Linked DNA regions of Methylorubrum extorquens. The protein of the gene in region 2 interacts with the protein of the main gene of each other region in a pairwise test. Links are inferred from orthologs where the notes say so. Each region holds a gene or a part of one and is shown on either strand. Other genes may lie near its edges. The genes, in order: ftsH and hflC.

What was found.
Region 1: the proteins of hflC (region 2) and ftsH interact in binary tests that used the Escherichia coli proteins (3 or more experiments, as listed by UniProt). The link is inferred for Methylorubrum extorquens from one-to-one orthologs.

Annotation. Positions count from the first base shown.
Region 1 is NZ_JALJXF010000001.1:832,776-838,741, reverse strand. The notes cover bases 1,806-4,794. They hold ftsH (ATP-dependent zinc metalloprotease FtsH), read right to left. Parts: upstream 4,270-4,794; coding sequence 2,341-4,269; downstream 1,806-2,340. Other genes in these bases: tilS (tRNA lysidine(34) synthetase TilS), read right to left, coding at 4,407-4,794; J2W78_RS04055 (sulfite exporter TauE/SafE family protein), read right to left, coding at 1,806-2,228. In the rest of the region: glmM (phosphoglucosamine mutase), read right to left, coding at 1-1,249; more of J2W78_RS04055, read right to left, coding at 1,479-1,805; more of tilS, read right to left, coding at 4,795-5,429; tol-pal system protein YbgF, read right to left, coding at 5,426-5,966. UniProt on the Escherichia coli protein: Acts as a processive, ATP-dependent zinc metallopeptidase for both cytoplasmic and membrane proteins. Plays a role in the quality control of integral membrane proteins.
Region 2 is NZ_JALJXF010000001.1:3,325,087-3,331,062, reverse strand. Bases 1,854-4,852 are described here. They hold hflC (protease modulator HflC), read right to left. Parts: upstream 3,835-4,852; coding sequence 2,872-3,834; downstream 1,854-2,871. Other genes in these bases: hflK (FtsH protease activity modulator HflK), read right to left, coding at 3,831-4,852; J2W78_RS15715 (DegQ family serine endoprotease), read right to left, coding at 1,854-2,680. Outside these bases: tRNA (adenosine(37)-N6)-dimethylallyltransferase MiaA, read right to left, coding at 1-127; phosphoserine phosphatase SerB, read left to right, coding at 141-1,037; more of J2W78_RS15715, read right to left, coding at 1,145-1,853; more of hflK, read right to left, coding at 4,853-4,979; J2W78_RS15700 (dihydrofolate reductase), read right to left, coding at 5,248-5,748; J2W78_RS15695 (thymidylate synthase), read right to left, coding at 5,748-5,976.

The DNA.
Region 1 (5,966 bases), 2.5 Mb from region 2 along the record:
CGGGCTCAGTGCCGGACGGGCGGATCACGAGGCGACCCGACTGGCCGAGCCGGTCCTTGGCATGGGCGATGGCGGTTACGACCGAATCCGCGCGCAAGGGCTCACCGGAGCGGAAACGGACGTTCTTGAGGATCTGAGGCAGCGGTTCGAAGCAGTGGCAAACCTCGCTCACCGGCAGGTTGCGGCGCTTGACGACGCTGAGGAGCTGAAGCGCGGCCACCAGCCCGTCACCCGTGGTCGCGTAATCCGACATGATGATGTGGCCGGATTGCTCTCCGCCGAGATTGTAGCCGTGCTGGCGCATATGTTCGAGCACGTAGCGATCGCCGACGGCCGTGCGGGCGAGCGTGAGACCGATGCTGTTGATGTATCGCTCAAGGCCGAGATTCGACATGATCGTCGCAACCAGTCCCGGCTGGGTCAGGCGTTCGTCTTCCTGCCACGAGCGGGCGACGGCCGCCATGAGCTGGTCGCCATCGACCTTCTGGCCCTTCTCGTCGACGATCAGCACGCGGTCGGCGTCGCCATCGAGCGCGATCCCGACATCGGCGCGCAGCTCCCGAACCTTCTGCACGAGGGTTTCGGGCGCGGTCGAGCCGACATCCTGATTGATGTTGAACCCGTCCGGCTCGACGCCGATCGAGATCACTTCGGCGCCCAGTTCCCAGAGGGTTTCCGGCGCGACGCGGTAGGCCGCGCCGTTGGCGCAATCGACGACAACCCGCAGGCCGTCCAGTGTCACGTGGCGCGGAAGGGTGCGCTTGGCGAACTCGATGTAGCGGGCGTGCACGCTCTCGATCCGCTTGGCACGGCCGAGGTCGCGCGAAGCCGAGAGGCGGTTGCGCATGTCGCCGTCGATCAGGCTTTCGATCTCGAGTTCGAGCTCGTCGTTGAGCTTGAAACCGTCGGGCCCGAACAGCTTGATGCCGTTATCCTCGAACGGGTTGTGCGAGGCCGAGATCATCACGCCGATATCGGCGCGCATCGAGCGGGTCAGCATGGCGACGGCAGGCGTCGGCATCGGGCCGAGCAGCAGCACGTCCATGCCGACGGAGGTAAAGCCGGCCACGAGGGCGGTCTCGATCATGTATCCCGAGAGCCGGGTATCCTTGCCGATCACGACGCGGTGGCGGTGGTCGCCGCGCTGGAAGATCACGCCCGCGGCCTGCCCGACCTTGAGAGCCAGCTCCGGTGTGATGACGCCGTTGGCCCGTCCGCGGATGCCGTCGGTACCGAAGTGTTTACGCAACGTTGCTTCTCCGCGCTCGGCGTGGTTCGCAGCCGACCACACTATCAGAATGGCGCCCGGCCGGCAGCACGGGCCTCGTGAATTGGTTGCTCCGCGACAAAGGCGGTCGAAATGGGGCGAGCCAGCCGGTTTGACCGGCGGCGCGTGCATCATTCCGCAAGTGGAATTCAGGAGGCCGCACGAGCCTCTTATCTTCGCGTCATCGTGTTCTTGAGGGCCGAAGGCTGCTCTATCGAAGAATTTGCGGCAGGCCCGAGAGGAGCAGAGCAATGCCCGACACGGTCAGAAGGCCGAGGACAAGGCGGCGGAAGCCGGTCTCGCTTAAGCCGACATAGGCCCGTGTGCCGACGATGGTGGGAAGCAGCATGGCCGGCAGCACGACGAGGATCATCGGCAGCATGCCTCGCGTGACGATCCCGGACGCGACGTAGACCGTCATCGTGACGGCGAGCATCGACAGGTTGAAATTCTGGATGACGGCGCGCTGAACGTCGCGCTCGTAGCCGCGGAGCGTGCACCACAGCGTCGGCAGAGTGCCCGTAAACCCGCCGAGGCCCCCGAGAATGCCCCCGCCAAGGCCGACGGCAGCGTCTGCGATACGGCCGCCGACGGTGATGCGCGGCAGATCCTTCGATAGGAGCATCACGGGGCACCAGACCACGAGAAGGGTTCCGAGGATCGTCTTGAACCAGTGCATGTCGAGATGCGGCAGCAGGAACGCTCCGAGTGGGACACCGGCAAGGCCGCCGAGCACGAACGGGGTCAGGACGTGGACGTCGAAGCCTCGGCGCACAGTCACCGCAGCGATGATCTGCCCCGTGAGGGCTCCGGTGACGGCAAGTGCCGCTGCCAGCTGCGGATCGATGACCCAGGCCCAGACCGACATGGCGACGAGGCCGAACGCGAAGCCCGACAGCCCTTGCACGAAGCCGGCGATGGCCGCGCCGAAGGCGACGATGAGATAGACCGAACTCGACATGTGCCGGGTCTTTTCACTCCCGTCTCGTGGGAAGGCTCACCGGTGCAACGACGCGACGGCCATGAAAAAGGGGCGCCTCACGGCGCCCCTTGTCGAAGCTTGGTCGGCCTGTTCAGCCCTGCGGCTGTGGGCTCGGCTCCAACCCGCCGTCGCTGCCACGCGGGCGGCCACGGCCGGTCGACGGCACTGGTGAGCCGCGGGCCGGGGTTGGCGGGACGTCGCCCGAGTCGCGCACCGGCGGCTCGCCCTGGAGCAGCTTGCGGATCTCGTCGCCGGACAGGGTCTCGTATTCGAGCAGGCCCTGGGCGAGCGCTTCAAGGTCGTCCTTGCGCTCCCCGAGGATACGGCGTGCCTCCTCCAGGCCCGCCTCGACGAGGCGACGCACTTCCGCATCGATCTTCTGGGCAGTTGCCTCCGAGACCGTCTGCTGACGGCCCATCGACATGCCGAGGAAGACTTCGTCGTTGTTGTCGCCGTAGGCCACGGTGCCGAGTTCCGGCGAGAAGCCCCAACGGGTGACCATCATCTTGGCCAGCCGCGTCGCCTGCTCGATGTCGGACTGGGCGCCCGACGTCACCTTGTCCTTGCCGAAGATCATCTCCTCGGCGATGCGCCCGCCCATCATGATCGCCAGCCGCGAGGTCATCTGCTCGAAAGACATCGAGAGCTTGTCGCGCTCGGGCAACTGCATGACCATGCCGAGCGCCCGCCCGCGGGGGATGATCGTCGCCTTGTGAACGGGATCGGTGGCCGGGACATTGAAGGCGACGATGGCATGGCCGCCCTCGTGGTAGGCGGTGAGCCGCTTCTCGTCTTCGGTCATGACGAGGGTGCGCCGCTCGGCGCCCATCATGACCTTGTCCTTGGCGTCCTCGAACTCGTGCATCGTGACGATGCGTTTTCCTCGACGCGCGGCGAGCAGAGCGGATTCGTTGACGAGGTTCATCAGGTCGGCACCCGAGAAGCCTGGCGTGCCGCGGGCGATGACCTTGAGATCGACGTCGGGCGCCAGCGGCACCTTGCGGACGTGAACGCGCAGGATGCGCTCGCGACCGGTCACGTCCGGATTCGGCACCATGATCTGGCGGTCGAAGCGGCCGGGACGCAGCAGCGCCGGGTCGAGCACGTCGGGGCGGTTGGTCGCCGCGATGATGATGACACCCTCGTTGGCCTCGAACCCGTCCATCTCCACGAGGAGCTGGTTGAGGGTCTGCTCACGTTCGTCGTTGCCGCCGCCGAGGCCGGCGCCGCGGTGACGGCCGACGGCGTCGATCTCGTCGATGAAGATGATGCAGGGCGCGTTCTTCTTTGCCTGCTCGAACATGTCGCGCACGCGGGACGCGCCGACACCGACGAACATCTCGACGAAGTCCGAACCGGAGATCGTGAAGAAGGGCACGTTGGCTTCACCCGCGACCGCGCGGGCAATCAGGGTCTTACCGGTGCCGGGCGGGCCGACGAGCAGCACGCCGCGCGGGATGCGGCCGCCGAGGCGCTGGAACTTCTGGGGATCGCGCAGGAATTCGACGATCTCTTGGAGGTCCTCCTTGGCCTCCTCGACGCCGGCCACGTCATCGAAGGAGACGCGTCCATGCGCCTCGTTCAGGAGCTTGGCCTTCGACTTGCCGAAGCCCATGGCGCGACCCGCCCCGGACTGCATCTGGCGCGACAGGAAGATCCAGGCGCCGATGAACACGAGGATCGGCAGCCAGCTCACGAGAAGCTGGATGAACCAGGGTGTGTTGTCGGAGGGCGGACGCGCCGTGATCTGCACGCCCTTGCCCTGGAGCTTCGAGACGAGGCCCGGGTCGTTCGGCGCGTAGCTCGAGAAGTTGCCGCCGCCCACATAGGTGCCGCTCACGTCCTGGCCGGAGATCGTGACGGACTGAATCTTGCCGGCGTCGGCATCGTTCAGGAGCTGGCTGTAGGCGATCTCGCTGCCGCCGCCACGGTGACCTGGGTTCTGAAACAGGGTCACGAGGGCGAGCACCAGCAGGAAGATGACGACCCACAGGGCGAAATTGCGGAAATTCGGGTTCATCGATCGGTCCTGGGAGGCGTGCGAGCGTCGTCCCGCAATGTCGCGGCATACCCCACGCACTCCGGGCCAATGTAGGCGGCGCCCCACCGGTTGCCAAGTAAATCGGCGGCCCCTGCGTCGAGGGCGACCGCGTAGCGTTAGCGGCGCCCCTCCGGTGCCCTGCGTGGCGGCGCGGCGGCGAGGCGGATCGTCCCCTCCCCGTCCGTCTCGATCAAGACCCCGCGGAGGGTGCGGCGGAGCGCCCTCCCCTCGGCCAGAGCCGGCAGCAGCGCGTCGAGAACGAGGGTTTCGAGCCGTTCCAGACGTTTCGGAACGGGCGCTTCGTGAGGCGACGCGATTCTGTCGAGGGTCATGTCGAGGACGCGCAAGACGATGGCGCAAGGTTCGCGGCGCAGGCGATGTCCGTCGAGTCGCAAGCCCTCTACGTCGCCGTGCGTGATCTCCGACAGCACGGCCTCGGCACGCTGCCTCAACGCCGCATCGTCCCGTCCGGCACGGACGGCGAGGCGGGCAAGTCGCGCCGCATTCAGGCCCTCCTCGGCCAGCAGCGGCAGCAGGCGGCGCAACCGCGCCCGGGTGAAGCGCTCGTCCGTGTTGGAGGGATCGCGCAGGAACGGGAGGCGGTGCCGCTCGCAATAGGCCACGAGGTCGGCCTTCGAGATGCTCAGGAACGGCCGCACCAATCGGATGCCTGGTGCCAGGGGGCGCTCGTCGCGCATCCCGGCAAGACCGGAGGGGCCGCTTCCGGCGATCACGCGCATCAGCACGGTCTCGGCTTGGTCATCGAGCGTGTGGGCGGTCAGAACGAGACCCGCGCCGATCCGGGCCGCATGGTCGGCGAGCAGTCTGTAGCGAGCGCCGCGCGCCGCTGCTTGGATACGGCTGCCGTGTCGCGGCGCATCCCAGGTCAGTATTGTGTGGACGAGGCCGAGTTCGGCGGCGAGGCGCCTAACCTCTACCGCCTCGTCGGCCGAACCCGGCCGGAGGGCGTGGTCCACCGTGGCGACCCGGAACCGATCCTGTCCCAATCGGGCTGCCGCGTGCATCAACGCCGTGGAATCGGGTCCGCCCGAAACGGCGAGCAGTGCCGGACGAGCGGGTTCTGCCAGGAATGGTGCGAGGGCGCGGGCGAGGCGTTCGTCGAGGGACGCCGCGCTCAAGCGGCGCAGCGGGCGCGCTTCTGCTCGCGCTCGACGCCCTGGCGTACAGTGGCACCCGCGCTCGGAAACTTGCGCTCGACCTCGGCCAGCGTGGCGCAGGCTTGGGCCTTGGCCCCGAGCGCGTGCAGGGAGGTGCCGAGCTTCAGCATCGCTTCGGGTGCGACGGGCGAATTCGCGTAGTCGGTCGAGACCTTCAGGAACTGCTCGGCGGCCTCGCGGGAGCGGCTGCGCTGAAGGTAGCTCTCACCGAGCCAGTAGGTCGCCTTCGGCACCAGCCGGTCGCGCGGATGCGATTGGATGAACTGACGCAGACTCATCTCGGCCTGCTCGTACTGGCGCTCGCGAATGAGGGCGTAGGCGGCCTCGAAATCCGCCTGCGCGTCGCCGCTGCCGGTGGCGGCGATGCTGGCGCTCCCGACGGGTGCTTCGACCGGCGCAATCGAACCGGTTCGCGCGGACGGAGGCGAGAGGTCCACAGGACCGCCGAAGCCGGGCGGCGGCAGATCCCCGTCCTCGGACGCGTCGGTATCCGCCTCC
Region 2 (5,976 bases):
TATTGATCACCGTGGCACCGAAAGCGCGGGCGATCCGCAAGCCCAGCGCCGACTTGCCCGAGGCGGTGGGCCCTGCAATGAGGATGGCGGCCGGGTGCCCCGCGTCCTGCCCGTCCGAACCCTGCACGGCCTCGATCTCCATGACCCTCGTCGCGACGCTGATAGCAAACCCCGACCGGCCCGCCATCACCGATGCAGTGCTCGCCGAGGCGCGCCGCGTGACGCGGACGGAGCATCAACCGCGCATTCTCCACGGCGAGGTGGCGGCCGAGCTTCTGCTGCCGGGCGCACCCGACGACGCGCCGGCTCTGACGGAAGCCCTGCGCGCGGCATTTGCGTCTGAGCCGATCGACGTTGCCGTGGTTCCCCACGATCAGCACCGCCGCAAGCGGTTGTTCCTCGCCGACATGGACTCCACCATGATCGAGCAGGAATGCATCGACGAACTCGCCGACGTCGTCGGCATCAAGGAGCAGGTGGCGGCGATTACCGAGCGGGCCATGCGTGGTGAGGTCGCCTTCGAACCGGCGCTGCGGGAGCGGGTGGGCCTGCTGAAGGGCCTGTCTGTCGGCGCCATCGACGGTCTGATCCGCGATGCGATCCGCCTGACGCCGGGCGGCGGCACCCTCGTTGCGACGATGCGGGCGCACGGCGCCTTCACCTGCCTCGTCTCAGGCGGCTTCACCCTATTCACCGGCCCCATCGGCGCCCGTCTCGGTTTCCACGAAACCCGCGCCAACCGCCTCGACGTCGCGGACGGGCACCTGACGGGACAGGTTGTCGAGCCCATCGTCGGCGCGGAAGCCAAGCGCGCAAGCCTCATCGAACTGCGCGAGCGGTTGGGCCTGAGCCCAGCGGAGACGATCGCCGTGGGTGACGGGGCGAACGATCTGCCGATGCTCGAAGAGGCCGGTCTCGGTGTTGCCTTCCGCGCCAAGCCGAAAGTGGCGCAGGCCGCGCAGGTGCGAATCGAGCACGGCGATCTGACCGCGCTGCTCTACCTGCAAGGTTTCTCGGCGGCTGAGTTCGTAGCTTAATTTCCTCGGCGACGTCGCAACGCTCCGAGATGCAATTCGGCTGCGTGCCCCTCCCTTCCACCCGGTGCGGGAAGAGGGGAGGGCAACACCGTCGATCGGATCGCTGCTTACTCCAACCCGATCGCCACGAACCGCACGTCGCCGCTGATGCTGGCCACCAGCAGCAGCACAGACTTGCGGCCCTCCTTCTTGAGTGCCTCGACGCGCTTCGTCACGTCGGCAGGGTTCGAAACCGCCTCCTGGCCGACCTCGACGATGACCTCGCCCGGCTGGATGCGCTTGTCGGCGGCGGTCGAGTCGGGATCGACCTTGGTGACCACGACGCCGTTCTTGACGCTCTCCTTGATGCCGTAGCGGCGCCGCGCCTCGTCGTTGAGGCCGGAGAGGTTGAGGCCGAGGATCTGGCGATTGACCGATTCCGGTTCCGGCTGCTTGACGTTGGCGACCTGGGTCTTCTCGCCGTCCTCCAGGCGACCGAGCAGAACCGCCTTCGTCTGCTCCTCGCCCTTGCGCACGATCTGAATGTCCACGGTCTTGCCGACCGGGGTCGCGGCGACGATGCGCGGCAGCTCGCTCGACGACTTCACCGGCACGCCGTTGAACTTGACGATGACGTCACCGACTTCGAGCCCCGCGGTCTTGGCCGGGCCCTTCTCATCGACACCGGCCACGAGCGCGCCCTTGGCGCCGCCCTTCAGGCCGAGCGCTTCGGCGGTCGCCTCATCGACGTTCTGGATGCGCACGCCGAGCCAGCCGCGACGGACCTCGCCGAACTGCCGGAGTTGATCGACAACCTGGCTTGCCGTCCCCGAGGGAACCGCGAAGCCGATGCCGACCGAGCCGCCGGAAGGTGACAGGATCGCGGTGTTGATGCCGATCACCTCGCCGTCCATGTTGAACAGCGGGCCGCCGGAATTGCCCTTGTTGATGGCCGCATCGGTCTGGATGTAGTTGTCGTAGGGGCCGGACTCGATGTTGCGGCCCCGGGCCGAGACGATGCCGGCGGAGACCGAGCCGCCGAGGCCGAACGGGTTGCCGATCGCCATCACCCAATCACCTGGGCGCATCTTGTCGGAATCGCCGAAGGGCACGGCCCTGAGCGGGCGCTCGGCCGTCGGCTTCACCCGCAGAAGGGCGAGGTCGATCTTCGGATCCTTGCCGATGATCTCCGCCTTCAGCTTGGTGCCGTCGCTCAGGATGACCTGGATGTCGTTGGCGTCGCCGATGACGTGGTTGTTCGTCACCACGATGCCCGAGGCGTCGATGATGAAGCCGGAGCCGAGCGAATTCGACTTGCGCGTCGGTCCGCGCGGGCTGTCCTCGTCACCCTTCGGCGTCCCTTGGCCACGCCGCTTGAAGAACTCCTCGAAGAGATCCTCGAACGGGGTGCCCTGCGGAAGTTGCGGCATGGTCCGGCCGCCGCGGTTGCTGGCTTCGACCGTCGTCGAGGCCGAGATGTTCACCACCGCATCGGTCACCTTGTCGGCGAGGTCGGCGAGCGATTCCGGGCCGCGGGCGAAGGCGGGGATCGGCAGGGCGGTGACCGTGACGGTGACGCCCAGCACCGCGGCGGCCAGGGCCGATGAGGCGCGCCGGGCAAACGACGGCGTTCGACCCCGGACGGCGTTCGCGGCGAGTCTCATGGACGTTTCCTCAAGCTCTGAGAGTGCCTGTTTCAGGCCGGTTGTGTGCCTCACGAAACGCCCGATCCCCGATCGTTTCCCCTTCGGTCAGAGCTGAGCGGCGGGCGTTTGGTGAGAGACACCTATAAATTCAGCGGCCGGCACCCCGATCAAGGGTGCCGGCCGCGATGGTCGTATCGGTCGCAGATCGTTCAGCGCACCGTGCCTGTGGTGGCGCCGGCGCCAGACGCCGTCGGCTCGGCGCCGCCGTTGCGGGCACCCTGCGGCCGGCGCCCCTGCGGATCGTTGAAGAAGCGGAAGAAGTCCGAGTTCGGACTCACCACGAGCCGGGTGTCCTGCCCCTTCAGCGCCTGCTCGTAAGCCTGCATCGAGCGGTAGAAGGCGAAGAAGTTGGCATCCTGGCTGAACGCCTCGGCGAGGATGCGGTTTCTCTCCGCGTCGCCCTCACCGCGCAGTTCTTCCTGCTTCTGATTGGCCTCTGCCAGGATCACGACGACGTCGCGGTCGGCCTTGGCGCGGATCAGCGTCGCCGCCTGATCGCCGTTGGCGCGAATGTCGGTCGCCTCCTTCTTCCGCTCCGACGTCATGCGATCGTAGACCGCTTGGCTGTTTTTGGCGGGAAGGTCGACACGGGTCATGCGCAGATCGACGATTTCGATGCCGAGACTCTTGGCCTGCTTGTTCACGTCCTCCTGGATCGTGTTCATCAGCTCGGCGCGCTCGGTCCGCACGATGGCGTCACGGCTGGTCCGGGCCAGGACGTTGCGGAGCGCAGAGTTGGTGAAGCTCGCCAGACGCTGGTTGGCCAGGGCGATCGTCCCCGCCGCCTGGTAGAACTTGAGCGGATCGATGATCCGGTAGCGGACGAAGGCGTCCACTTCGAGGTTCTGCCGGTCGGCGGTGAGCAGGGTCTGAACCGGAAGGTCGAGATCCAGCACCCGCTTGTCGAACAGGACGACACTGTCGGTGAACGGCACCTTGAAGTACAGGCCGGGCTTGTTCTGGCCGACGGGGTTCAGCACGTCGCGCACGCGGCCGAGCTGAAGTACGAGCGCCTGCTGCATCTGCCCGACGGTGAAGACGGAGGCGTAGAGGCCGATCGCGGCTGCCGCCGCGAGGATGACCAGGCCGGTCCGAATGGCTGGATTGTTCATCGGCCCGTCGCTCCGTTCGTCTGCGTCCGCCCATTCTCCATCAGAGGCAGCACCGGCAGCACGCCCGCAGCGTTGGCACCGGCCACGCCCCCGTTCTGATCGATGATGACCTTGTTCACGGAGCCGAGCACGCGCTCCATCGTCTCGAGGAAGATCCGCTCGCGGATGACCTCGGGCGCGACCTTGTAGGAGTCGTAGACCTGACGGAAGCGCGACGCCTGACCGGTCGCCTCCGAGGTCGCCTGGGACTTGTAGGCCTCGGCCGCCTGCATAACCTTGCTGGCATTGCCTCGGGCTTCCGGCGTCACGCGGCTGGCATAGGTCTCGGCCTCGTTACGTACCTGCTGTGCGTATTGCTGCGCTGCGTTCACATCGATGAAGGCGGGCCGCACCTCCGGGGGAGGGGTGACGCTGGTGAGCTGCACGACCTCGATCCGCACGCCCGCGCCGTACTCGTCGAGGGCACTCTGGACGATCTCCTTGACCTCCTGAGCGATGCTGGACTGCTCGTTGGTCAGGATCGCCTGGATGTTGCGGCGGCCGATCACCTCGCGCATTGCGCTTTCGGCGATGGCCTTGATCGTCCCATCCGGGTTGGCGAGGTTGAAGACGTAGTCCTCCGCCTTGAGCGGGTTGACGCGCCACTGCACCTCGAAATCGATATCGACGATGTTTTCGTCACCGGTGAGCATCAGGCTCTCTTCCGGCACGTCGCGCTGACGCGTCGTGTTGCCGGCGGCCATGTAGCCGATCGGAATCGAGTTCACGATGCCGACGTTGGGCTTCTGCACGGAGCCGATCGGATAGGGGAAGTTGTAGCGCAGGCCCTCGCCGGACTGGCTGGTGTAGCGTCCGAAGACCGTGTTGATGCCGACTTCGTTCGGCTTCACGATGTAGAACCCGGTCAGCAGCCACGCGCTGAGCACCAAGCCTGCCGCGACGAGGATTCCCTTGCCGCCGCCGAAGCCTCCGCCCGGCATGACGCCGCGGAGTCGATCCTGGCCGCGCCGGAGCAGATCCTCGAGATCCGGGGGCGTCTTGCCGCCACCCCCGCCACCCCAGGGGCCGCCGCCGTTACCGCCGCCGCCGCCGCCGGGACGGCCCCAGGGACCACCTCCGCCGCCGCTCTGATTGCTCCAAGGCATTCTCGACGTGAACTCCTGCTGAAGCCGGTCCCCGCGGATGCGGATGACCCTTGCCCTAAACTCGATCCGTCGCCCCGTTATGGGGCGGGAAAAGCCGGTTTTCCCAAGCGCCAGAACGCGTTTGCGGTGCCGCGCGGACGCTGCGCACCTGAGTGGCGCCGCGCAGTCCTGTCAAGGCTGGCAGGTGGGCCCACACCGCGTCAACCGCAACGGTCGTTCGTGCCACGAAACTCTTTCCGCCCCTGCGGCCAAAGCGCCTGATGGTGGGTCAACGGCTGCCCGACCGTTCCAAGTCCACGAATTGAAACGCGAACTCGTCGCGCTCGCCGGGGCCGTGCGCCTCGCGCAGCGTCTCACGGAAGAGATCCCGGTCGAAAGGCGGAAAGTACGCATCGCCCTCCGGCGCCGCATCGACTTCGGTGAGATGCAGCCGGTCGGCATGGGGCAGGGCGAGCCGGTAGATCTCGGCGCCGCCCACCACCATCAGCTCGTCGCCTCCGGCCGCGGCAAGTGCCTCGTCCCAGTCGCGCACGACGGTGGCGTCGGGAAGGGCGAGGGTGCGATCGCGGGTGATGACCAGACTGCGCCGTCCGGGCAAGGGGCGGCCGATCGAATCCCAGGTCTTGCGCCCCATCAGGATCGGCTTGCCCATGGTGAGCGCCTTGAAGCGCTTGAGGTCGCTCGAGAGCCGCCAAACGAGGCTGTTATCGCGGCCGATCACGCCGTTGCGGGCGACCGCCGCGATCAGGGAGATGCGGGGTCGATCCATCACACCGCCACCGGCGCCTTGATCGCGGGATGCGGTTCGTAGCCTTCGATCACGATGTCCTCGAAGCGGAAGTCGAACAGAGAGCGCACCTCCGGGTTCAACCGCAGCCGGGGCAGGGCGCGCGGTTCGCGCGAGAGCTGGAGGCGGGTCTGCTCCAGATGGTTGGCGTAGAGATGCGCATCACCGAAGGTGTGGACGAAGTCGCCGGCCTTGAGCCCCGTCACCTGC